DNA from 3 places in the Streptomyces sp. NPDC031445 genome. Region 2 is predicted to be linked to each of the others. Evidence: riboswitches for the same ligand, from Rfam matches in the RefSeq annotation. Region 2 holds a riboswitch; each other region holds the start of a gene.
The links. A riboswitch is a leader RNA that binds a small molecule or an ion and turns the genes downstream of it on or off. The one in region 2 is predicted to bind cyclic di-AMP.
Positions count from the first base shown of each region.

Region 1: it holds a riboswitch for cyclic di-AMP, as region 2 does, so the genes downstream of both, ACZ5DC_RS36815 (M23 family metallopeptidase) here and ACZ5DC_RS13075 (transglycosylase SLT domain-containing protein) in region 2, are expected to answer to the same signal.
Region 3: it holds a riboswitch for cyclic di-AMP, as region 2 does, so the genes downstream of both, ACZ5DC_RS00505 (M23 family metallopeptidase) here and ACZ5DC_RS13075 (transglycosylase SLT domain-containing protein) in region 2, are expected to answer to the same signal.

Region 1 is NZ_JBVIJO010000019.1:92,088-99,530, reverse strand. It holds gene ACZ5DC_RS36840 (MFS transporter) at 1-216, shown strand, start outside; gene lhgO (L-2-hydroxyglutarate oxidase) at 314-1,531, shown strand; gene trmB (tRNA (guanosine(46)-N7)-methyltransferase TrmB) at 1,565-2,398, shown strand; gene ACZ5DC_RS36825 (PrsW family intramembrane metalloprotease) at 2,441-3,736, shown strand; gene ACZ5DC_RS36820 (aldo/keto reductase) at 3,761-4,705, opposite strand; gene ACZ5DC_RS36815 (M23 family metallopeptidase) at 4,802-5,839, opposite strand; cyclic di-AMP (ydaO/yuaA leader) riboswitch at 5,850-6,017, opposite strand; gene ACZ5DC_RS36810 (PP2C family protein-serine/threonine phosphatase) at 6,260-7,441, opposite strand.
Region 2 is NZ_JBVIJO010000004.1:80,068-87,510, forward strand. It holds gene fahA (fumarylacetoacetase) at 1-700, opposite strand, end outside; gene ACZ5DC_RS13070 (HAD family hydrolase) at 933-1,745, shown strand; gene ACZ5DC_RS13075 (transglycosylase SLT domain-containing protein) at 1,840-2,328, opposite strand; cyclic di-AMP (ydaO/yuaA leader) riboswitch at 2,334-2,515, opposite strand; gene ACZ5DC_RS13080 (polyprenyl synthetase family protein) at 3,059-4,069, shown strand; gene ACZ5DC_RS13085 (LolA family protein) at 4,326-5,537, shown strand; gene ACZ5DC_RS13090 (ABC transporter ATP-binding protein) at 5,583-6,557, shown strand; gene ACZ5DC_RS13095 (ABC transporter permease) at 6,544-7,425, shown strand; gene ACZ5DC_RS13100 (flavodoxin family protein) at 7,433-7,443, opposite strand, start outside.
Region 3 is NZ_JBVIJO010000001.1:120,353-127,795, forward strand. It holds gene ACZ5DC_RS00490 (DNA gyrase/topoisomerase IV subunit A) at 1-1,830, opposite strand, end outside; gene ACZ5DC_RS00495 (M16 family metallopeptidase) at 2,090-3,493, shown strand; gene ACZ5DC_RS00500 (M16 family metallopeptidase) at 3,490-4,878, shown strand; cyclic di-AMP (ydaO/yuaA leader) riboswitch at 5,113-5,273, shown strand; gene ACZ5DC_RS00505 (M23 family metallopeptidase) at 5,286-6,041, shown strand; gene ACZ5DC_RS00510 (GntR family transcriptional regulator) at 6,239-6,925, shown strand; gene ACZ5DC_RS00515 (HPr family phosphocarrier protein) at 7,133-7,414, opposite strand.

The DNA of each region.
Region 1 (7,443 bases), on a different contig from region 2:
CTGGTCGTCTCCGCGGTCGCCGAGCTGGAGTCCGGCAACCTCGACGCGGCGTGCGAGCAGGGGGTGCGGGCCGTGGAGGTGGCCGGGCGCATCTCGTCGGCGCGCACGACGGAGTACGTGAAGGACCTCCTGCACCGGCTGGAGCCGTACGGGGACGAGCCGCGCGTGGTGGAGCTGCGGGAGCGGGCCCGCCCCCTGCTGATGGCTCCGGCGTAGGGCCGCTGATGGCTCCGGCGTAGGGCCGAGCCCCTTCGGGGTACGGCCCGGCGTTTGAAGCCGTTGTCAGTGGCGCAATGCACTATCGGAGGCGGAGGTGGTGCAGGTGCGGGCCGGGGCGTACGACTGTGATGTGCTCGTCATCGGTGGGGGGATCGTCGGGCTGTCGACCGCGTATGCCATCACCCGGGCCGCGCCCGGTACGCGCGTGGTCGTGCTGGAGAAGGAGCCGGGGCCGGCGCGGCACCAGACGGGGCGCAACAGCGGGGTGATCCACAGCGGGATCTACTACCGTCCGGACTCGCTCAAGGCGCGGTACGCGGTGCGGGGCGCCGCCGAGATGGTGAAGTTCTGCGCCGAGTACGGCATCGCGCACGCCGTCACCGGCAAGCTGATCGTCGCCACCGAGCGGGACGAGCTGCCGCGGCTGCACGCGCTGGTGCAGCGCGGCCGGGAGAACGGCATCCCGGTGCGGGAGCTGGGCCCCGCGCAGATCACCGAGTACGAACCCGAGGTGCGCGGCCTCGCCGCCATACACGTCGGTACGACCGGGGTGTGCGACTTCGCGGGCGTCGCGGGCGAGCTGGCGCGGGCCTCCGGCGCGGAGATCCGGTACGGCGCCCGGGCGGTGCGCGTGGACCGGCGGCCGGAGCGGGGCGTGGCCGTGCTCACCGCGACCGGGGACGTCGTACGCGCGCGCGTGCTCGTGAACTGCGCCGGGCTGTACTGCGACGAGGTGGCCCGGCTGACCGGCGACGACCCCGGGGTGCGGATCGTGCCGTTCCGCGGGGAGTACTACGAGCTGGCGCGGCCGGAACTGGTGCGGGGGCTGGTGTACCCGGTGCCGGACCCGGCGTTCCCGTTCCTCGGGGTGCATCTGACGCGCGGGATCGACGGCGGCGTGCACATCGGGCCCAACGCGGTGCCGGCGCTCGCCCGGGAGGGGTACGGCTGGGGGGTCGTACGGCCCCGGGAGCTGGCCGGGACGGTCGCGTGGCCGGGGTCCTGGGCCATCGCCCGGCGGCACTGGCGCTACGGCGCCGGCGAGCTGCGCCGGTCGGTGTCCAAGGGGGCGTTCCTGGAGGCCGTGCGAAGACTGCTGCCCGGGGCCGAGGCCGGGGATCTGGTGCGGGCCCCGGCCGGGGTGCGGGCGCAGGCGGTGCTGCGGGACGGGACGCTGGTGGACGACTTCCTGATCCGGGAGGGGCCGCGGGCGGTGCACGTGCTGAACGCGCCCTCGCCCGCGGCCACGGCCTCGCTGCCGATCGGGCGGGAGATCGGGCGCCGGGCGCTGGCGATGCTCGGCTCGCTGTAGCGGCCGGTCGGCACCCGTAAAATCGGTCGTACTGTGTCTGACTCCCTGAACCCCCCCGCCCCGCCCCCGGCCCCCCACGACCCCGGTGTCCCCGACCGGCACACCCGGGCCAAGGGCGAGCCGCGCTTTCCCGACGGGCCCAAGGCCGACCCGGCCGGGTCGCACTTCGAGCGGCGGATCCGCAGCTTCCAGCCGCGGCGGAGCCGGGTGACGGCCGGGCAGGCCGACGCGTTGCAGCGGCTGTGGCCCAAGTGGGGGCTGGACATCGACGGGCAGCGGGTGATCGACCTCGCCGAGCTGTTCGGCAACGACCGTCCCGTGGTCCTGGAGATCGGGTTCGGGATGGGCGAGGCCACCGCGCGGATGGCCGCGGGCGACCCGGACACCAACATCCTGGCCGTCGACGTGCACACCCCCGGCCAGGGCAACCTGCTGGGTCTCGCCGACCGCAACGGCCTGTCCAACGTCCGGGTGGGCAACGGCGACGCGATCATCCTGCTCCGGGAGATGCTCCGCCCGGACGCGCTGGACGGGCTGCGGGTCTACTTCCCCGACCCCTGGCCCAAGAAGCGGCACCACAAGCGGCGGCTCATCCAGCCCGAGTTCCTGACGCTCGCCGCGTCCCGGATGAGGCCGGGCGCGCTCCTGCACTGCGCGACCGACTGGGAGCCGTACGCCGAGCAGATGCTGGACGTGCTCACCGCCCACCCCGGCTTCGAGAACACCCGGCCGGACGGCGGTTTCGCACCGCGCCCGGAGTTCCGGCCGCTGACCCGTTTCGAGGGACAGGGACTGGACAAGGGACATGTGGTGAACGACCTGCTGTTCCGGCGCGTACCGCACAGCACCGCTGAGCTGGGCCGATAATCCGCTCCAGCCCCTCGCCCCGCCACCGTTAGGGTCGATGCCGTGGCCACCAGTCCTCCGTTTCCGACGTACCCCCCGAGCCCCGGCGACGGTGTGCTGCGCCACCCGCACTGGTGGCAGCGCCGGTGGGTGCGGTACGGAGCACTGAGTTCCCTGCTGGCCCTGTCCGGTCTGGTCATCCTCGCGCTCGTGCGGCGGCAGACGGGCACGGAGGGCTTCCTCGTCGGCCTCGGACTGGCCGTCCTGCCCGTGCCCTGGCTGATGGCCGCCTTCCGGTGGCTGGACCGGGTGGAGCCGGGCCCCTGGCGGAATCTGGTCTTCTCCTTCGCCTGGGGGGCCTGCGCGGCGGCGCTGATAGCCATCGTGGCCAACAGCTTCGCGACCAAGTGGATCGCCACCTCGACCGCGGACCCGGCCAGTGCCGACACGCTGGGCGCCACCGTGATAGCGCCGATCGTGGAGGAGTCCGCGAAAGCCGCCGCCGTCCTGCTGGTGTTCCTCTTCCGCCGGCGTGACTTCACCGGGATCGTGGACGGGGTGGTGATAGCGGGCGTCACCGCCACCGGGTTCGCGTTCACCGAGAACATCCTCTACCTCGGTACGGCCTTCGGGACCGACCAGCTCACCGGCGACCGCGGCATCGCCTCCGTCACCGCCGCCACCTTCTTCGTGCGCATCGTGATGTCCCCGTTCGCGCACCCCCTGTTCACCGTCCTCACCGGCATCGGCTTCGGCATCGCCGCGCTGTCCGCCGAGCGGCAGCACGTGCGGCGGGTGCTGCTGCCGGTCGTGGGGCTGCTGCTCGCGATGAGCATGCACGCCTTCTGGAACGGCTCCTCCACCTTCGGCGAGTACGGCTTCTTCGCCGTCTACGGAGCCTTCATGGTGCCCGTGTTCGCGGTGGTGACCTGGCTGGCGGTCTGGACCCGGCAGCGGGAGCTGCGGACCGTGCGGGCGGAGCTGCCCACGTATGTGCTGGCCGGGTGGCTGGGCCCGGCCGAGCCGTTCGCGCTGGGGTCGATGCGGGCGCGCCGGATGGCCCGGGACTACGCCCGGCACCACCACGGACGCCAGGCGGCGCGGGAGGTGGCCCGGTACGAGGCGTACGCGACCTCGCTGGCGTTCCTGCGGCACCGGGGGCGCGAGGGCAAGGCCGGCCCCGACTTCGTCGTCCGGGAGCGTGAGCTGCTGGACGAGCTGTGGAAGCGCAGGGACGTGGCCCGGCCCGCGCTGGAGTACGCGAGCAGGGCGTCGGTTCCCGCGCCGGTGTTCTGGGGGCCGGCGCCGTACGGGTATCCGGCGGTGCCGTACCCCGCGTACAACCCGTACCGGACGTAGTCCCGGGGGCTGACGGGAGAGCGGCTAGGCGGACGCCTCCGTCAGCCGGGTCACCTCGGCCTCCGTCAGCTCCAGCTCCGCGACCCCCAGCAGCGCCGGGAGCTGTTCCACCGTCCTCGCCGAGGCGATCGGGGCCGTGACCGTGGGCTGGGCGGCGAGCCAGGCCAGGGCCACCGTGGCGACCGGGGCCCCGTGGGCCGCGGCGATCTCGTCCAGGGCCGCGAGGACCTTCTGGCCGCGCTCGGACTCCGCGTGCTTCTGGGCTCCTTCGGCGCGGGCGCTGTCGACGGTCGTACCGGGCCGGTACTTGCCGGTGAGGAAGCCCGAGGCGAGGGAGAAGTACGGGACGGCGGACAGGCCCTCGCGGGCGACGAGGTCCTGCAGCGGGCCCTCGTAGGTGTCCCGGGAGACCAGGTTGTAGTGCGGCTGGACGGCGACGTAGCGGGCGAGGCTCTCGCGGTCGGAGAAGTCCAGGGAGGCCCGCAGCCGCTCGGGGCTGATGTTGGACGCGGCGATGTGCCGGACCTTCCCGGCCCTCACCAGCTCGTCCAGCGCGCCGATGATCTCCTCGACCGGCACCTCGGGCTTGTCGAAGTGGGTGTAGTAGAGGTCGATGTGGTCGGTGCCCAGGCGGCGCAGGGAGGCGTCGGCGGCGGCCTTGATGTTGGCCGCGGACAGGCCCTGGTACTCCGGGTGCTGGCTGACCTTGGTGGCGATGACGACCTCGGAGCGGTTGCCGCGGGCCTTGACCCACTTGCCGATGATCGTCTCCGACTCGCCGCCCCGGTTGCCCTCGATCCAGGCGGAGTAGGAGTCGGCGGTGTCGATGAAGTTGCCGCCCGCGGCGGTGTAGGCGTCGAGGACGGCGAAGGAGGTCTGCTCGTCGGCGGTCCAGCCGAAGACGTTGCCACCGAGGGCGAGCGGGAAGACCTCGAGATCGGACGGGCCTAGGTTACGAAGTGACGTCATACGTCATGGCAACACCGGCGGTGGGTGATCGCATCCCACCGCCGGGGCGGAGTCCCCGTCAAGATCTCGCAAAGGTCCCTGCGCGGGACGGGACCGTCAGGGGTTGAGGCCCTTGCCGCGCAGCCACGCCATGGGGTCGATGCCGGTGGCCTGGCCGTCGGGGTGGACCTCCATGTGGACGTGCGGCCCGGTGACGTTGCCGGTGGCGCCGACGCGGCCGATGACCTCGCCGGTGGTGACCTTCTGGCCGACGGAGACGCTGATCGAGGACTGGTGGCAGAACCACAGCTCGGTGCCGTCGTCCAGGGTGAGGATGGTGCGGTAGCCGTAGGAGCCGGCCCAGCCCGCCTCGGTGATCGTGCCGCTGTGCACGGCCTTGATCAGGGTGCCGGTGGGGGCGGCGAAGTCGAGACCGGTGTGGTAGCCGGAGGACCACATCCCGCCGGCCTGGCCGAAGGTCGAGGTGATCGTGTACGAGGAGGTGGGCAGCGTGTACTGCTCGGCCAGCTTCGCCAGCCGCTCCTCCTCCGCCTTCTTCGCGGCGGCGGCCTCCGCCTTCTCCTTGGCCGCGGCGGCCTGGGCGGCGGCCTCCTTCTCGGCCTGGGCGGCGGCGTCGGCGCTCTGCTTCTCGGCGGCGGCGACCGCGGCGGCGGTGGCCCTGCTCTCGGCCTGGCCCTGCTGCTGCTCGGCCTGGGCCATGATCCGGTTGCGCAGTGCCTCGCCCGCGTCGGCGCTGTCCTCGCCGGCGGCCGTGGTCACGCCGACGGTGCTCAGCGTGGCCGTGGCGGCCTCGGCCGGGTGGGAGTCGGCCGAGTGGTCGTGGAAGAGGGAGCCGACCGAGGGCAGGTCCGGCAGGGAGATGGAGACCGGCGGCTTGCCGGTGTTGGCGCTGGCCATGCCGCCCGCGCCGACCGCGGCCATGACGCCGACGCCCAGGACGGTGGAGCTGCGCGCGAAGCCGCCGCGCTGCTTTGCGACGCGATGCCGGCCGCGCACCGGGGCGACGGACTCCTCGGTGGGGTTCCACTCCTCCCAGGGGCCCTCCTCGGCGCGGTAGGCGCCGTACCCGAAGGTCTCGGGCTCGCGCTGTGCCGGTATGTACGGGGCTTCTGGGGCAGGCCGGTTGGACGCCACGCGGGCGTACTCCTTTCCTTCCTTTCGCCTACCGGGTTAGCTGACGGGTTCGGAGCAGGAAGGTCTCCTACGCGCGTATACCGGTCGTGGACTCGACGAGTTCACGGACGGCATTCGCGTGATTCACCCCAGGGTGGTGGTTCCCCGGCTCCCTTGCGGGATTCGGCGCGTGCGCACGGAGCCGCCTCTTGTGACGGCTGTGACGACCGCGCTGCGTTATCGAACGTTAATAGACCCGACAGTCACTTTCCAAGCCGTTCGGCTTGATCATTCACGTCTTTACCGGCGGAGCTATCGGCCACTACCCCGCCAAAACGGGCGAGTTGACCGAGCATCCGGCCCGTTCAGCAGTCACTTTCGGTTTTGATGGTGACTCAGATGTTATGCGCACGGCGGTCGCCCGGTCACCTTCGGTGAGGGTCAGGGGCGCCGCACGGCGAGCAGCGCCATGTCGTCGGCCATGCCGCCCCCGGAGTGCCGGCGCGCCTCCTCGGCGAGCCGGCCGACCAGCGCGGCCGGGCCGGCGAAGGCGCGCCCGGCGAGCCGCCGTTCGGGGTCGTAGAACCGGCCGTGGGCGTCCCGGGCCTCGGACAGGCCGTCGGTGTGGAACAGCAGGGTCGCGCCGCTCGGGAAGGCTGTCTCGGTGGCCCGGTCCGGCCACATGCCGAGGTCGCCGATGCCGAGCGGCAGCGCGGGCTCGGCGGGCGCCAGGGTGCGCAGGGTGCCGTCGGCGTGCAGCAGCAGCGGCGGCGGATGGCCGCGGTTGACGATCCGTACCGGGCCGTCGCCGTGCGGGAGTTCGGCGAGGACCGCGGTGGTGAACCCCTCGAAGGCGTCGATCCCGTCGCGCCGGGTGCCCTCGCGGGCCAGCGCCCGCTCCAGCCGCTCGGCGACCGCCTCCAGCGTGGCCTCCTGCTCGGCCGCCTCCCGGAACGCGCCGATCACCACGGCCACCGCGGCGACCGCGCCCATGCCCTTGCCGCGCACGTCCCCGACGACCAGCCGGACGCCGTGGGGGCTGTCCTGCACGGCGTACAGGTCGCCGCCGATGAACGCGTCCTGCCGTGCCGCCTCGTAGCAGGCGGCGATCTCGTAGCCGCCGATCCGCTCGTCCGGTTCCGGCAGGACGGCCCGCTGGGCGGCCTCGGCGATCTCGCGGGCGGAGGCGAGCCGCCGGTCGCCCCGCCGGACCACCCGGTTGATGGCGACGGCCAGCAGCGCGACCGTCGCGACGGTGACCACGTCGGTGAGGGTGCCCACGGCGGGATGGGCCCCGGCGTCGGTGTGCACGGCGTAGGCGGCGGCGAGGGAGAGAAGACCGGTCAGGACGGTGGTGCGCAGCGAGGACAGGGGCGCGGCGACCAGCGGGGCCGCGGTGAAGAACGGGACGGCGGTGAAGTCGTCCGGGGCGAGCAGGCCGTACAGGACACCGCAGACGACGAGCAGGGCGGGCAGGGCGCGGGCCAGGGCACGGGGGCCCGGGCGGCGGCGGGCGCGCACCGGCACCGGTTCGTCACCGAGCCCCGGGTCGGGCACGGGGTCGCCGGGGAGCCGGCCGCCCGCCCTGGCGTACGGGCTCTCCTCCACCTTTCCAGGGCGCACCG
Region 2 (7,443 bases):
AGGCCTGGATGTCGCGCGCGGACCAGTCGTTCAGCAGGCACAGCCCGAAGACGTGCTCCCGGAAGCCGCCGAGCGCGACCGGGGTGCCGAGCCGCGACGGCACGCCCACGACGAAGCCGACCTCGGCCTCGATGTCCAGCCGGATCGAGGGGCCGAAGACGGGCGCGGGGTCGGCCGGGCCCTTGCGCTGCCCGCAGGGGCGTACGACGTCCGTGCCGGAGACGACGACGGTGCCGGAGCGGCCGTGGTAACCGATCGGCAGATGCTTCCAGTTGGGGGTGAGGGAGTCCTCGGCGTCGGGGCGGAAGATCCGGCCGACGTTGCGGGCGTGGTTCTCCGAGGCGTAGAAGTCGACGTAGTCCGCGACCTCGAAGGGCAGGTGCAGGCTCACCTCGGACAGGGGGTGGAACAGCGGCTCGACGGTCGCGCGGTGCGCCGGGTCGGTGACCCAGGACGCGACGGAGCGCCGTACGTCCGACCAGGTGGCGCGGCCGGCGGCCAGCAGCGGGTTGAGGGTGGGCCGGGCGAGCAGTGGCTGGTGGGGCGAGCCGAGCGCGGCGGCCGCGGCGCCCGCGTCGAGGACGTGGTTCCCGAGCCGGACGCCGATCCTCCGCTCCGTGCTGCCGGAGGGCGAGAACACGCCGTAGGGGAGGTTGTGCGGACCGAAGGGGTCGCCCTCGGGGACGTCGAAGGGGGGCATGGGGTGCTGCCTCACTCTCATCCGGGCCATGCATGGCACTGCGTTCCATGTGGTCGGGCCACACGTTACGGCCGAGGCGCGTGTCTTGGGCAGTGCCTCACCCGGGGCTCGGCAGGTCTGGGCCGAGCGGTGCCCATCGCGCCGTCAGCGGTGAGCGGTTGGGCGGGAGCGGCACGTAAGTGCGGGCAATGACAGGTGAGTCGGCGGGGCGTGCTGTCCGTATTCTCTGATCATGGCACCCACCCCGGCATATGCACTGATCGCCACCGACCTGGACGGGACGCTGCTGCGTGGCGACGACACCGTCTCGGACCGGTCCCTCGCCGCGCTCGCGCGGGTGGCGCGGGCCGGTGCCCGTCACCTGGTGGTGACGGGCCGCCCGGCCCCGCGGGTGCGGTCGCTGCTCGCGGACCTCGGCGGTGCCGGGCTCGCGGTGTGCGGGCAGGGAGCCCAGGTCTACGACGCCGCGACCGACCGTCTGCTGTGGTCGGTCCGGCTGGACCGGGAGCTGGCCGAGACGGCGCTCGGCAAGATCGAGGCGGAGGTGGGGGAGGTCTATGCGGCGGTCGACCAGGACGGCGTGGACGGGCTCACGCTCATCGAGCCCGGCTACCGGATGCCCCACCCGACACTGCCCGCGGTGCGGGTCGGCCGGCGGGACGACCTGTGGTGCGCGCCCATCAGCAAGGTGCTGCTGCGGCACGCCACCCTGTCCGACGACGAGCTGGCCGCCGTGGCCCGCGCGGCGGTGGGCTCGCTCGCGACGGTCACGATGTCGGGGCCGGGCACGGTGGAGCTCCAGCCGTGCGGGGTGACGAAGGCGACCGGGCTGGCGCTGGCCGCGGAACGGCTCGGGATCGCCGCCGAACGGGCCCTCGCGTTCGGGGACATGCCCAACGACATCCCGATGTTCGACTGGGCCGGGCGCGGTGTCGCCATGGCCGACGCGCACCCGGAACTGAAGGCGGTGGCCGACGAGGTCACCTCGTCGAACGAGGACGACGGCGTCGCCGTCGTCCTCGAACGTCTCTTCCCGACCGGCTGACCGGCTGACCGACTGACCGGCTGGCCGGCTGACCGGGACACCGGCTGCGCCCGGTCAGGCGGCCGGCCGGCGCCGGTCAGGCCGCCGGTGCCCGTCAGTACGCGCCGAACACGTTGTCGATGGACCCGTACCGCGCGGCCGCGTAGTTGCAGGCGGCGGTGATGTTGGCGACCGGGTCGTAGATGTCGAAGGACGTCCCGGCCACGTGGTACGCCTTGAACGTCGGGTCGATGACCTGGAGCAGGCCCTTGGACGGGATGCCCTTGGCGGCGTTGGAGTCCCAGAGGTTGATGGCCTTCGGGTTGCCCGAGGACTCGCGGATGATGTTGCGGTGGATGCCGTTGTAGGTGCCCGGGATGTGCTTCTCGGCCATGATCGCCAGCGACTCGCGGATCCAGCCGTCGAGATTGTTCGGGTAGCCGGCCGGGGTGGTGGCCGGCGTGGTGGTGGTGCGGGGGGCCGCGGAGGCGTCGGCCGCGCCGATGAGCGGCAGGGCGAGGACGGCGGCACCGGTGCCGACGGCGGTGAGCGCGCGGACCAGGCGGCTGTTCCGGGTACGGCGGGGCTGGGCGACAGCAGACATGGGGGCGTTCCTCTCCGGCGCCTGCGAGGTGAGCTGTCGGGTTCGGGCGGGGAGATGCCCGGCCGTGCCCCTGACGGAGGCATGGCTTCACCCCTAGCCGTCCCGGCGCGGCGTGTGCCGTTCCGGACCGGCGGCTTACCTGGGTCCCCCGCTCCTGCCGTACGAATGAGTTCGTCGATGGGTATGCGGGCGGCGGCAGGATTCGGCGTCCGCCCGACGGCCCGGAACGTATGCGAGAGCACATGTCGGGAACAAGGGCCGGATTCATGCAACGTGCGATTTGACCTTGATCGATGCTGTATGAGGTGCTTGATCCTTTGCGGTTGCCAATCCTCAACTCGCCGACACGGCAAGGGGTTGCGAGGGCCGGGCCGGACGGCCGGGCCGGCCGGGGGCGTGACCCAACTCACGAAAAGGCAAACAGTTTCAAATCGGACATGAGGGATTAGGGGGATTTGAACCGGAAGTCAGGATGGCGGCGGAATCCGGCATATGGGGGGCGTCGTTGCCGAGGCGAGGGCACAGTGTCCGGATTAGTCTTATATGGATAAAAATCCGCTCACACTGTGTGATCAAAACCATGCCGGTCATGATCCGGTATCGCCCGGGCTGGACCGGTGGGCGCTATCGGTGATCGAAACAGGACCGGATACGCTGACTTGAGTGATGGCAGCGACCTATCGACAAACCGTGTAACCGCCAGCAGACACCAGCAGACAGGAGACCCCTCGTGACCGTCGTCGGGCCGTTCGGGCTGAGCGTGCGGGACCAGGCTCTGGAAGCCGATGTCCAGGCCGGATTGGCGGCTGTCGAGGAAGGCTTGCTCGAAGCCACCAAGAGCGAGGTCCCGTTCATCACGGAGGCAGCGCAGCACCTGGTGCGGGCGGGCGGGAAGCGGTTCCGGCCACTGCTCGTGATGCTCGCGGCCCAGTTCGGCGACCCCTACGCCCCGGGCGTGGTGCCCTCGGCCGTGGTCGTGGAGCTGACCCACCTGGCCACGCTGTACCACGACGACGTCATGGACGAGGCGGCCGTACGGCGTGGCGTGGACAGCGCCAACACCCGCTGGGGCAACTCCGTCGCGGTCCTCACCGGCGACTTCCTCTTCGCCCGCGCCTCCCAGATCCTCGCCGACCTCGGTCCCGAGGCGGTCCGGGTGCAGGCCCTCGCGTTCGAACGGCTCGTCACCGGCCAGATCCTGGAGACCGCGGGTCCCTCGGACGGCCGAGACCCGGTCGAGCACTATCTGGACGTGCTCGCCGGCAAGACGGGCTCCCTGGTGGCGGTGTCGTGCCGGTTCGGCGCGATGATGTCCGGCGCGGACGAGACGGTCGTCGACGTCCTCACCCAGTACGGGGAACGCCTCGGCGTCGCCTTCCAGCTCGCGGACGACGTCCTGGACATCGCCTCCGACTCCCACGAGTCCGGCAAGACCCCGGGCACCGACCTGCGGGAGGGCATCCCGACCCTGCCGGTGCTCCGGCTGCGCGAGCGGGCCGCCCGGCTGGGCCTGGCCGAGGACGTCGCGCTGTGCGCGCTGCTGGACTCCGACCTCGGCGACGACGCCCGGCACGCCGAGGCGCTGGCCGGGCTGCGCGCGCACCCCGCGCTGGAGCAGGCCCGCCGGGACACCGTGCGGTACGCGGAGGAGGCGCGGGCCGCGCTCGCCCCGCTGCGCGAGTGCGATGCCAAGGCGGCGCTGATCGAGCTGTGCGACGCGGTCGTGCACCGCGCCGGCTGACCGGGCCGGTCTCCCGTAAGGGCCCCGGCGGCCGGCGCGACCCCTACGGGTCGGGCGGAGGAACCACCGCCGGATGTCATACCGCAGGTGTAGACGGAGTTGGCTCCGTGGTCTGACGCTTGTCCACAGCCGATTTGGTCAGATGGACACCACGGAAATCACCACTCCTCACCGTTTCGGGTGAGAATGGCGGCTCAGGGTGGACCAGCGGACCAGGGTGAGGACAGCCGCCGCCGACGACGGAGGTAAGGCACACATGGCACCGTACGAATCCGACGACGCAGTGGGCGCCGCACGGGACGAGCACCCGCGCTCGGCCCGGCGCAAGGCCGCCCGGTACGCCGTGCCGGTCGCGGTGGTGGGGGTGGCGGCGGCCACGATCGGGCTGGTCCCGGCGCTCGCCGACTCCGGTGACCCCGACCTGCCGAGGATCAGCGCCCAGCAGCTCATCGAGAAGATCGCCACGTCGGACGTGCAGCAGCTGTCCGGCACGGTGAAGGTCAGCACCGACCTCGGCCTGCCCGACCTGGGCGGCCTGCAGAACGGCCTGATGTCCGGCTCGGGCCGGGGCGGCTCCGGCGACGGCTCCTCCGCCGACCCGAAGGCCAAGCTCACGGAGCTGGTCTCCGGCACGCACACCCTGCGCGTCGCCGCCGACGGCCCCGACCGGCAGAAGCTGTCGCTGCTGGAGAGCGGCGCCGAGTACAGCCTCATCCATGACGGCAAGGACGTCTGGGGCTACGACAGCAAGAGCAACGAGGTCTACCACGCCACCGGGGCCGCCTCCGGCAAGGACCGCGACACCGAGCCGCCGGCCACGCCCAAGGACTTCGCCGACCAGGCCCTGAAGTCGGTGGACGACACCACGTCCGTCACCGTCGACGGCACCGCCCACGTCGCCGGGCGCGACGCCTACAAGCTGCTGATCCGGCCCAGGCAGTCCGGCACCACGGTCGGCGCGATCAGCATCGCCGTGGACGCGAAGACCGGGATGCCGCTGAAGTTCACGCTGACCCCGAGGAGCGGTGGCGCCGCCGTGCTCGACGCGGGCTTCACCCAGGTCTCCTTCGCCCGGCCCGCCGCCTCCACGTTCGACTTCACGCCGCCCGAGGGCGCGAAGGTCACCGAGGAGAAGGACGCCGGCGGCGCCCGGGAGCACGCCCCGGAGCACGGTGCGGGCTTCGCCGGGGGCCTGGAGGGCAAGGACGGGCTGAAGGTGCTGGGCAAGGGCTGGACGTCCGTCGCCACCTTCGACACCGGCGCCAAGGGCGGCGTGCCGACCGGCTCCCAGGGCGGTGAGATCGGCGGCTTCCTCGGCTCGCTGGGCGACCCGGTCTCCGGGAAGTTCGGCAAGGGCACGGTCTTCTCCACCCGCCTGGTCAACGCCCTGATCACCGACGACGGCAAGGTCTACGCCGGCACGGTGACCAAGGAGGCCCTGGTGAAGGCGGCCGACGCCGGGAAGTGACCTTCCCGGCGCACCGCACCCGATGAGACGAACCGAGGGGAGCCGATGGACGAACCGTCCGCCACGCAGCCGGAGCCGGGCGACCCGATGGCGAGTGTGATCGCCACGCGCGGCCTCACCAAGCGCTACCGCGGCGGACAGCTCGCCGTGGACGGTCTGGACCTGACCGTCCCGGCGGGCAGCGTCTTCGGCTTCCTCGGCCCGAACGGCTCCGGCAAGACCACCACGATCCGCATGCTGATGGGCCTGATCGAACCGACAGCGGGCACCGCCCGGGTGCTCGGCCGGCCCATGCCGCGGGCGGCCCGTGCGGTCCTCCCGCAGGTCGGCGCCCTCATCGAGGGCCCCGCCCTGTACGGCTTCCTCTCCGGCCGGGACAACCTGCTGCGCTACGACGCCGCCGACCCGACCGCCGACCCGCGCACCCGGCGCGCCCGCGTCGCCGCGGCGCTGGACCGGGTCGGTCTCGCGGCCGCCGCCGGCAAGAAGGCGAAGGCGTACTCGCTCGGCATGAAACAGCGCCTGGGACTGGCCGCCGCGCTGCTCCAGCCGCGCAGACTCCTCGTCCTGGACGAGCCCACCAACGGCCTCGACCCGCAGGGCATGCGCGAGATCCGCACGCTGATCAGGGAGTTGGCCGCCGACGGCACGACCGTCTTCCTCTCCTCCCACCTCCTCGACGAGATCGAGCAGGTGTGCACCCACGCGGCGGTCATGACACAGGGCCGGCTCGTCACCCAGGGCGCGGTCGCCGACCTGGCCGCGGGGGCACGCGACCGGCTGGTGGTCACCACCCCGGACCCGGCCGAGGCGGCGCGCGTGCTGAAGGAACTGGGCGTCGGGGACGTGCTGGCCGACGGGGACCGGGTCACCGGCGAGCCGCCCGCGCGGGATCTGGCCGAGGTGACGCAGGCCCTGGTCACGGCGGGCGTCCGGGTCCGTGGCCTCACCGTCGAACGGGCCTCGCTGGAGGACGCGTTCGTGGCGCTGACCGGGGAGGGCTTCGATGTCGCGGGCTGATGCGGTCCAGGTGGGCGCCGGGCGCCGGCCCAATCCGCTGTGGACTCTCGGGCTGCTGCGCAGCGAGCTGGTCACCACCGTCCGCCGCTGGCGCACGCTGGCCCTGCTCGGGGTGCTGGCCGCGGTGCCGGTGCTGGTCGGGATCGCCGTGAAGATCGAGACGCGAGGCGGCGGACCGGCGGGCGGGGGCGGCGAGGGCCCGGCGTTCATCTCGCAGATCACCAACAACGGCCTGTTCCTGGTGTTCACCGCGCTGGCCGCGACCCTGCCGTTCTTCCTGCCGATGGCGGTCGGCGTCGTCGCGGGCGACGCGATCGCCGGGGAGGCCGGCGCGGGCACCCTGCGCTATCTGCTGGTCGCCCCGGCCGGCCGTACCCGCCTGCTGCTCACCAAGTACGCGACGGTGCTGGCCTTCTGTCTGCTGGCCACGCTGGTCGTCACCGTCTCCGCGCTGCTCGTCGGCGCGCTGCTGTTCCCGCTCGGCGAGCTGACGACGATCTCCGGCACCCGGATCAGCCTCGCCGAGGGGCTCGGCCGCGCCGTGCTGATCGCCCTCGTCGTCGCCGCGTCACTGGTCGGTGTCGCGGCCCTCGGCCTGTTCGTGTCGACGCTCACCAACAGCGGCATCGCGGCGATGGCCACCACGGTCGGCCTGCTCATCACCGTGCAGATCGTCGACCAGATACCCCAGCTGCACGTGCTCCAGCCGTATCTGTTCTCGCACTACTGGCTGTCGTTCGCCGACCTGATGCGCGACCCGGTCTACTGGGACGACCTGGTGAGGAACCTCGGTCTGCAAGGGCTGTACGCGGCCGTGTTCGGCGCGGCGGCCTGGGCACGGTTCACGGCCAAGGACATCAACGCCTAGCGCCCGCTCACCGGGGGG
Region 3 (7,443 bases), on a different contig from region 2:
CGTCTCGTCGTCCTCCAGGGAGACGAACTCCGCCAGCGGGGCACCTCCGGAGAGGTTCGGCGCGGTCGTCGGCTCGGGCAGCTGCGGCAGGTCGACCACGTTGATCCGCAGCAGCCGGCCCGCCGAGGTCACCGCGCCGATCACCCCGCGCGCGGTCGCCGGCACCGCCGAGACGATCACGTCGTGCTTGACGCGCTTGGCGCCCGCCGTCCCGGGGAACGGCTCGTCGGTCGCCGTACGGGCCAGCAGTCCCGTCGAGGACAGCAGCACCCGGCACGGGTCGTCGGCCACCTGGAGCGGGACGGTGGCCGCCGGGGCGCCCGCGGACTCCAGCAGGACCGTGCGCCGGTCGGTGCCGAACTTCTTCGCGACGGAGGCCAGTTCGGCCGAGACCAGCTTGCGCAGCTCCGCGTCCGACTCCAGGATCCGGGTCAGCTCCTCGATCTCCGCGGTGAGCTTGTCCTTCTCCGCCTCCAGCTCGATCCGGTCGTACTTGGTGAGGCGGCGCAGCGGCGTGTCGAGGATGTACTGCGTCTGCACCTCGCTCAGCGAGAAGCGCTCGATCAGGCGCTCCTTGGCCTGCGCGGAGTTCTCGCTGGACCGGATGATCCGGATGACCTCGTCGATGTCGACCAGCGCGGTCAGCAGGCCCTCGACCAGGTGCAGCCGGTCGCGCTTCTTGCCGCGGCGGAACTCGCTGCGGCGCCGGACCACGTCGAAGCGGTGGTCCAGATAGACCTCCAGCAGCTCCTTCAGGCCCAGGGTGAGCGGCTGGCCGTCGACCAGGGCGACGTTGTTGATGCCGAAGGACTCCTCCATCGGGGTCAGCTTGTACAGCTGCTCCAGGATCGCCTCGGGCACGAAGCCGTTCTTGATCTCGATGACCAGGCGCAGGCCGTGCTCGCGGTCGGTGAGGTCCTTGACGTCGGCGATGCCCTGGACCTTCTTCGCGTTGACCAGGTCCTTGATCTTCGCGATGACCTTCTCGGGGCCGACCGTGAACGGCAGCTCGGTGACCACCAGGCCCTTGCGGCGGGCGGTGACCGGCTCGACCGAGACCGTCGCGCGCATCTTGAAGGTGCCACGGCCGGTCGCGTACGCGTCCCGGATGCCGTCCAGGCCGACGATCCGGCCGCCGGTGGGCAGGTCCGGGCCCGGGACGTGCTTCATCAGCGCGTCCAGGTCCGCGTTGGGGTTGCGGATCAGGTGGCGGGCGGCGGCGATGACCTCGCGCAGGTTGTGCGGCGGCATGTTCGTCGCCATGCCGACCGCGATGCCCGAGGAGCCGTTGACCAGCAGGTTCGGGAAGGCGGCGGGCAGCGCCACCGGCTCCTGCTCCTGGCCGTCGTAGTTCGGCGCGAAGTCGACCGTGTCCTCGTCGATCGACTCGGTCATCAGGCTCGTCGCCTCGGCCATCCGGCACTCGGTGTACCGCATGGCGGCCGGCGGGTCGTCGTTGCCCAGCGAGCCGAAGTTGCCGTGGCCGTCGACCAGCGGCACGCGCATGGAGAAGGGCTGAGCCATGCGCACCAGGGCGTCGTAGATCGACGCGTCGCCGTGCGGGTGCAGCTTGCCCATGACCTCGCCGACGACACGGGCGCACTTCACGTAGCCGCGCTCGGGGCGCAGGCCCATCTCGTTCATCTGGTACACGATCCGGCGGTGCACCGGCTTCAGGCCGTCACGGGCGTCCGGCAGGGCGCGCGAGTAGATGACCGAGTACGCGTACTCCAGGTAGGAGCCACGCATCTCGTCCACGACGTCGATGTCGAGGATCCTCTCCTCGAACGAATCGTCGGGCGGCGGGGTCTTCGTGCTGCGGCGGGCCATCGCTGCCGGCTCCTTGCTGAAAGGATGGACGGAACTGACGCCGACCATTGTGGACCGAGGCAGTGACAACCCGTGCCACGACCCGGTTCAGCGGGCTGCGCCGGGAGCCGGGAGCGGGTCCCGGGCGGGTCCCGGGATCCGCTGTGGGCGTACGCCCCGCGGGAACTTCGCCGAGGCCCCGCACGCTTTGCATACAGTGGCAGGAACGGCAGGAAAACCGCGGTTTCCATCAACCGCCTCCGCTCGCGAAGGGACGTACATGCCCATGGGTCACACGACCACAGCCGAGGCAGGCTCCGGGGGCCTGACAGCGACCGAGCACCGCCTGGCCAACGGTCTGCGCGTGGTGCTCTCCGAGGACCACCTGACCCCGGTGGCGGCGGTCTGCCTCTGGTACGACGTCGGCTCCCGCCACGAAGTCAAGGGGCGTACCGGCCTGGCTCACCTCTTCGAGCACCTGATGTTCCAGGGCTCGGCGCAGGTCAAGGGCAACGGCCACTTCGAGCTGGTGCAGGGCGCCGGCGGCTCGCTGAACGGCACCACCAGCTTCGAGCGGACCAACTACTTCGAGACCATGCCCGCCCACCAGCTGGAGCTGGCGCTCTGGCTGGAGGCCGACCGCATGGGCTCGCTGCTGGCCGCCCTGGACGACGAGTCCATGGAGAACCAGCGGGACGTCGTCAAGAACGAGCGCCGCCAGCGCTACGACAACGTCCCGTACGGCACCGCCTTCGAGAAGCTGACCGCGCTCTCCTACCCGGAGGGCCACCCGTACCACCACACGCCGATCGGCTCGATGGCGGACCTGGACGCGGCCACCCTGGAGGACGCCCGCCAGTTCTTCCGCACCTACTACGCGCCGAACAACGCGGTGCTCTCCGTGGTCGGCGACATCGACCCCCAGCAGACCCTCGCCTGGATCGAGAAGTACTTCGGCTCGATCCCGTCCCACGACGGCAAGCCCGCCCCCCGCGACGGCTCCCTGCCGGACGTCATCGGCGAGCAGAAGCGCGAGGTCGTCGTGGAGGAGGTCCCGGCGCGCGCCCTGATGGCCGCCTACCGGCTCCCGCACGACGGCACGCGCGCGTGCGACGCGGCCGACGTCGCCCTGACCATCCTGGGCGGCGGCGAGTCCTCCCGCCTGTACAACCGGCTGGTGCGCCGGGACCGCACGGCCGTCGCGGCCGGCTTCGGTCTGCTGCGCCTGGCCGGCGCCCCCTCCATGGGCTGGCTGGACGTGAAGACCTCCGGTGACGTCGAGGTGCCGGTCATCGAGACCGCCATCGACGAGGAGCTGGCCCGGTTCGCCGCGGAGGGCCCCACGCCCGAGGAGATGGAGCGCGCCCAGGCCCAGCTGGAGCGCGAGTGGCTGGACCGGCTCGGCACGGTCGCCGGCCGCGCCGACGAACTGTGCCGGTACGCGGTCCTGTTCGGCGACCCGCAGCTCGCCCTGACCGCCGTCCGGCGCGTCCTGGAGGTGACCCCGCAGGAGGTCCAGGAGGTCGCCGAGGCCCGCCTGCGGCCCGACAACCGCGCGGTCCTCGTCTACGAGCCGAAGTCCCCGCAGGACGCCCCGGACGCCGGGGTCCCCGAGGACCCGGAGCAGGAAGCGACCGTCGAGGCGGGCCGCGACGAGACCGAGAACGAGGAGACGGCCAAGTGACCGAGCTCGCCACCATGGACTTCCACCCCCAGCCGCGGCCCGGCGAGGCCAAGCCGTGGGCGTTCCCGGCGCCCGAGCGCGGCACGCTGGACAACGGCCTGACCGTGCTGCGCTGCCACCGCCCGGGCCAGCAGGTCGTCGCCGTCGAGGTGCTGCTGGACGCGCCCCTGGACGCCGAGCCGGCCGGCCTGGACGGCGTCGCCACGATCATGGCGCGGGCCTTCTCCGAGGGCACCGACAAGCACTCCGCCGAGGAGTTCGCCGCCGAGCTGGAGCGCGCGGGCGCCACCCTCGACGCGCACGCCGACCACCCCGGCGTCCGGCTGAGCCTGGAGGTGCCGGCCTCCCGCCTGGCCAAGGGCCTCGGCCTGCTCGCCGACGCCCTGCGCGCGCCCGCCTTCGCCGCGAGCGAGGTCGAGCGGCTGGTCCGCAACCGCCTGGACGAGATCCCGCACGAGCTGGCCAACCCCTCCCGCCGGGCCGCCAAGGAACTCTCCAAGGAGCTGTTCCCGGCGACCTCGCGCATGTCCCGTCCGCGCCAGGGCACCGAGGAGACGGTCGAGAAGATCGACGAGGCGGCCGTACGCGCCTTCTACGACCGCCATGTGCGGCCCGCCACGGCCACCGTGGTCGTCGTCGGCGACCTGACCGGCGCCGACCTGGACGCGCTGCTCGACGACACCCTGGGCGCGTGGACCGGTACCCCGGGCGAGCCCCGGCCGGTGCCGCCGGTGACGGCCGACGACACCGGGCGCGTGGTCATCGTGGACCGGCCCGGCGCGGTCCAGACCCAGCTGCTCATCGGCCGGATCGGGCCCGACCGGCACGACCGGGTGTGGCCCGCCCAGGTGCTCGGCACGTACTGCCTCGGCGGCACCCTCACCTCCCGCCTGGACCGCGTCCTGCGCGAGGAGAAGGGCTACACCTACGGCGTGCGCGCCTTCGGGCAGGTCATGCGGTCCGCGCCGGACGGCACGGGCGCGGCGATGCTCGCCATCAGCGGCTCCGTGGACACCCCCAACACCGGCCCGGCGCTGGACGACCTGTGGAAGGTGCTGCGCACGGTCGCGGCGGACGGCCTGACCGACGCCGAGCGGGACGTCGCCGTGCAGAACCTGGTCGGTGTGGCGCCGCTGAAGTACGAGACCGCGGCGGCCGTCGCGAGCACGCTGGCCGACCAGGTCGAGCAGCACCTGCCCGACGACTTCCAGGCGACGCTGTACCAGCAGTTGGCGGCCACGGGCACGGTGGAGGCCACCGCGGCCGTCGTGAACGCCTTCCCGGTGGACCGCCTGGTGACCGTCCTCGTCGGTGACGCGTCGCAGATCAAGGCGCCGGTGGAGGCGCTGGGCATCGGTGAAGTGACCGTGGTGGCGGCCGAGTAGGCGGCACCGCGGCGGCCGGACGACGGCACGCGCGCGTGGGGCCCTGGTGACCTACGGGTCGTCAGGGCCCCACGTGGTTCCACTCCCTTGCTCAGATGCCCGTTTTGGGGCGGAGGTTGCCTGTCTGCCCTGTGGGATGCGCTACAAAAAGCGGGATGCGTTTGAGGACTGACAGCATGCTTGCGTAGCTTCGTCCGGGCTGTTCGTCAGGCAGTGCGCCGCACCCGCGGCACCGGACAGTCATCGCCGAGTCCCCGTACGGCGCGAGCCAGGGGAGCCGGGGACCCACCGTCCCTGGGGTGAATCGGGCGTCCGCGCGAGTGCGAGGGGGCCCGTAGGAGACCTTCCTGCTCCGAACCCGTCAGCTAACCCGGTAGGCGAGAGGGAAGGAAAGGACCAGCCACTTCATGGCGTTCATGTGCGCCACCGGGAAGCACCGCAAGCCCGGCCGGGTCAAGCGGACCACCGCCCAGGCGGCCGGCGTCGCGGCCCTCACCACCACCGGTGTGATCGGCACCCTCGCCGCCTCCCCGGCGCACGCCGCCGGGAACACCGCGGAGCAGACCGGCCTCACCCCGGTCGTCGCCGTGTCCGAGGGCGTCGCCGACGAGATCGACGCGCAGGCCGCCGCGCAGCAGCAGGCCGCCGAGCAGAAGGCGGCCGAGGCGGCCGCGGTGAAGGCGGCGGCCGAGCGGGCGCAGAAGATCCGCGCCGAGAAGGTCCGGGCCGCCCGTGAGGCCGAGCGCAAGCGGCTGAACACCTTCGTCGCCCCGATCGCGCACTCCTACGTCTCCACCGCCTACCAGGCGAGCAGCTCCCTGTGGAGCTCCGGTGCGCACACCGGGATCGACTTCCACGCGGCCGGCGGCACGGCCGTCCACGCGGTGGGCTCCGGCACGGTCGTCTCCGCGGGCTGGGGCGGCGCGTACGGCAACCAGGTCGTGATCCGCATGGCCGACGGCATGTACACCCAGTACGGCCACCTGTCGTCCATCGGCGTCGTGGTGGGCCAGAAGGTCGTCCCGGGCCAGCAGATCGGCCTGTCCGGGGCCACGGGCCACGTCACCGGCCCGCACCTGCACTTCGAGGCGCGCACGACCCCCGAGTACGGCTCGGACGTGGACCCCGTCGCCTACCTCCGCAAGCACGGCGTGAACGTCTGACACCGACCGCACGGCTGTCCGAGGCCCCGGCTCACCGAGCCGGGGCTTTCGCTGTTTTTCCCGGTGTCCGCCGGACCGCTGTCCAAAAAATAGCCATGAATTAGGGTCCGCCGTCGGAAATTCCGGCTCATTGGAATAGAGTCACGGAACACGCGTCAATCGTCGACGTTTCACCGGGATGAAGGCGGAGGTCGGTCATGCGTATTCCGGCGCACTCGGTGTGCACGGCCATCCGGGACGACATCGTCGCGGGGGTCCACGAGCGCGGCAGCCGCCTCACCGAGGAAGTCCTGGCCCGCCGCTACGGCGTCTCGCGCGTCCCCGTGCGCGAGGCCCTGCGCACCCTGGAGGCCGAGGGCTTCGTGGTGACGCGCCGGCACGCGGGCGCGTGCGTGGCCGAGCCGACCGAGCAGGAGGCCGCCGACCTGCTGGAGATGCGGACGCTGCTGGAGCCGCTGGGCGCCGCCCGGGCCGCCCAGCGGCGCACGGAGGCCCATCTGAAGGTGCTGCGCGGGCTGGTCCGGCTGGGCCAGGAGCGGGCCCGCAGGGGCGGCAACGAGGACCTGCGCTCGCTGGGCGGCTGGTTCCACGAGACGCTCGCCCAGTCCTCCGGCAGTGCCTCGCTGACCTCGGTGCTCACCCAGCTGCGGCACAAGATCGCGTGGATGTACACGGTGGAGGCGCCGGTCAGCCCGGTCGAGTCCTGGACGGAGCACGCTGCCATCGTGGACGCGGTGGCCCGCGGCGACGCCGAGCGCGCGCGGGCGCTCACGACGCTGCACGCCGAGCGCGCGACGGGCGCGCACCGGCTGCGGTTCTCTTTCGCCGTGGAGCGCGTGAGGACTTCGCAACCTGCCGTAAACATGTCGGGCCCGCGGCATTAACAAGCGCACCGTATACAAAGGGAGGCTGTTTTCGGGCCGGGTAATTCCTGCTGCCCGAATTCGTCGTGCGGGAAATTCCCGGAAGTCCGCCGGCCGGCGCGGCGGGCGGTGAATCGACGGCGCATCGGGCCGCGTGCGTCCGGGATACGGCGAAGCCGCGCCGCCCCGGAGGGCGAACGCGGCTCCGGCGTTCTGTGCGGTGCTCGCTCAGACGGTCTCGGGCAGCTCTTCCAGGCCCTCGGAGACCAGCTTGGCCAGACGGTCCAGGGCGGCGTCGGCGCCCTCGGCGTCGGAGGCGAGGACGATCTCCTCGCCACCCTGGGCGCCCAGGCCCAGGACGGCCAGCATGGAGGCCGCGTTGACGGGGTTGCCCCCGGCCTTGGCGATCGTCACCGGGACGCCTGTGGCCGTGGCGGCTCGGACGAAGATGGAGGCGGGGCGGGCGTGGAGGCCCTCGGCCCAGCCGACGTTGACGCGGCGCTCAGCCATGTGTTGCTGCCCTTCGGTGTTCAGGTTGT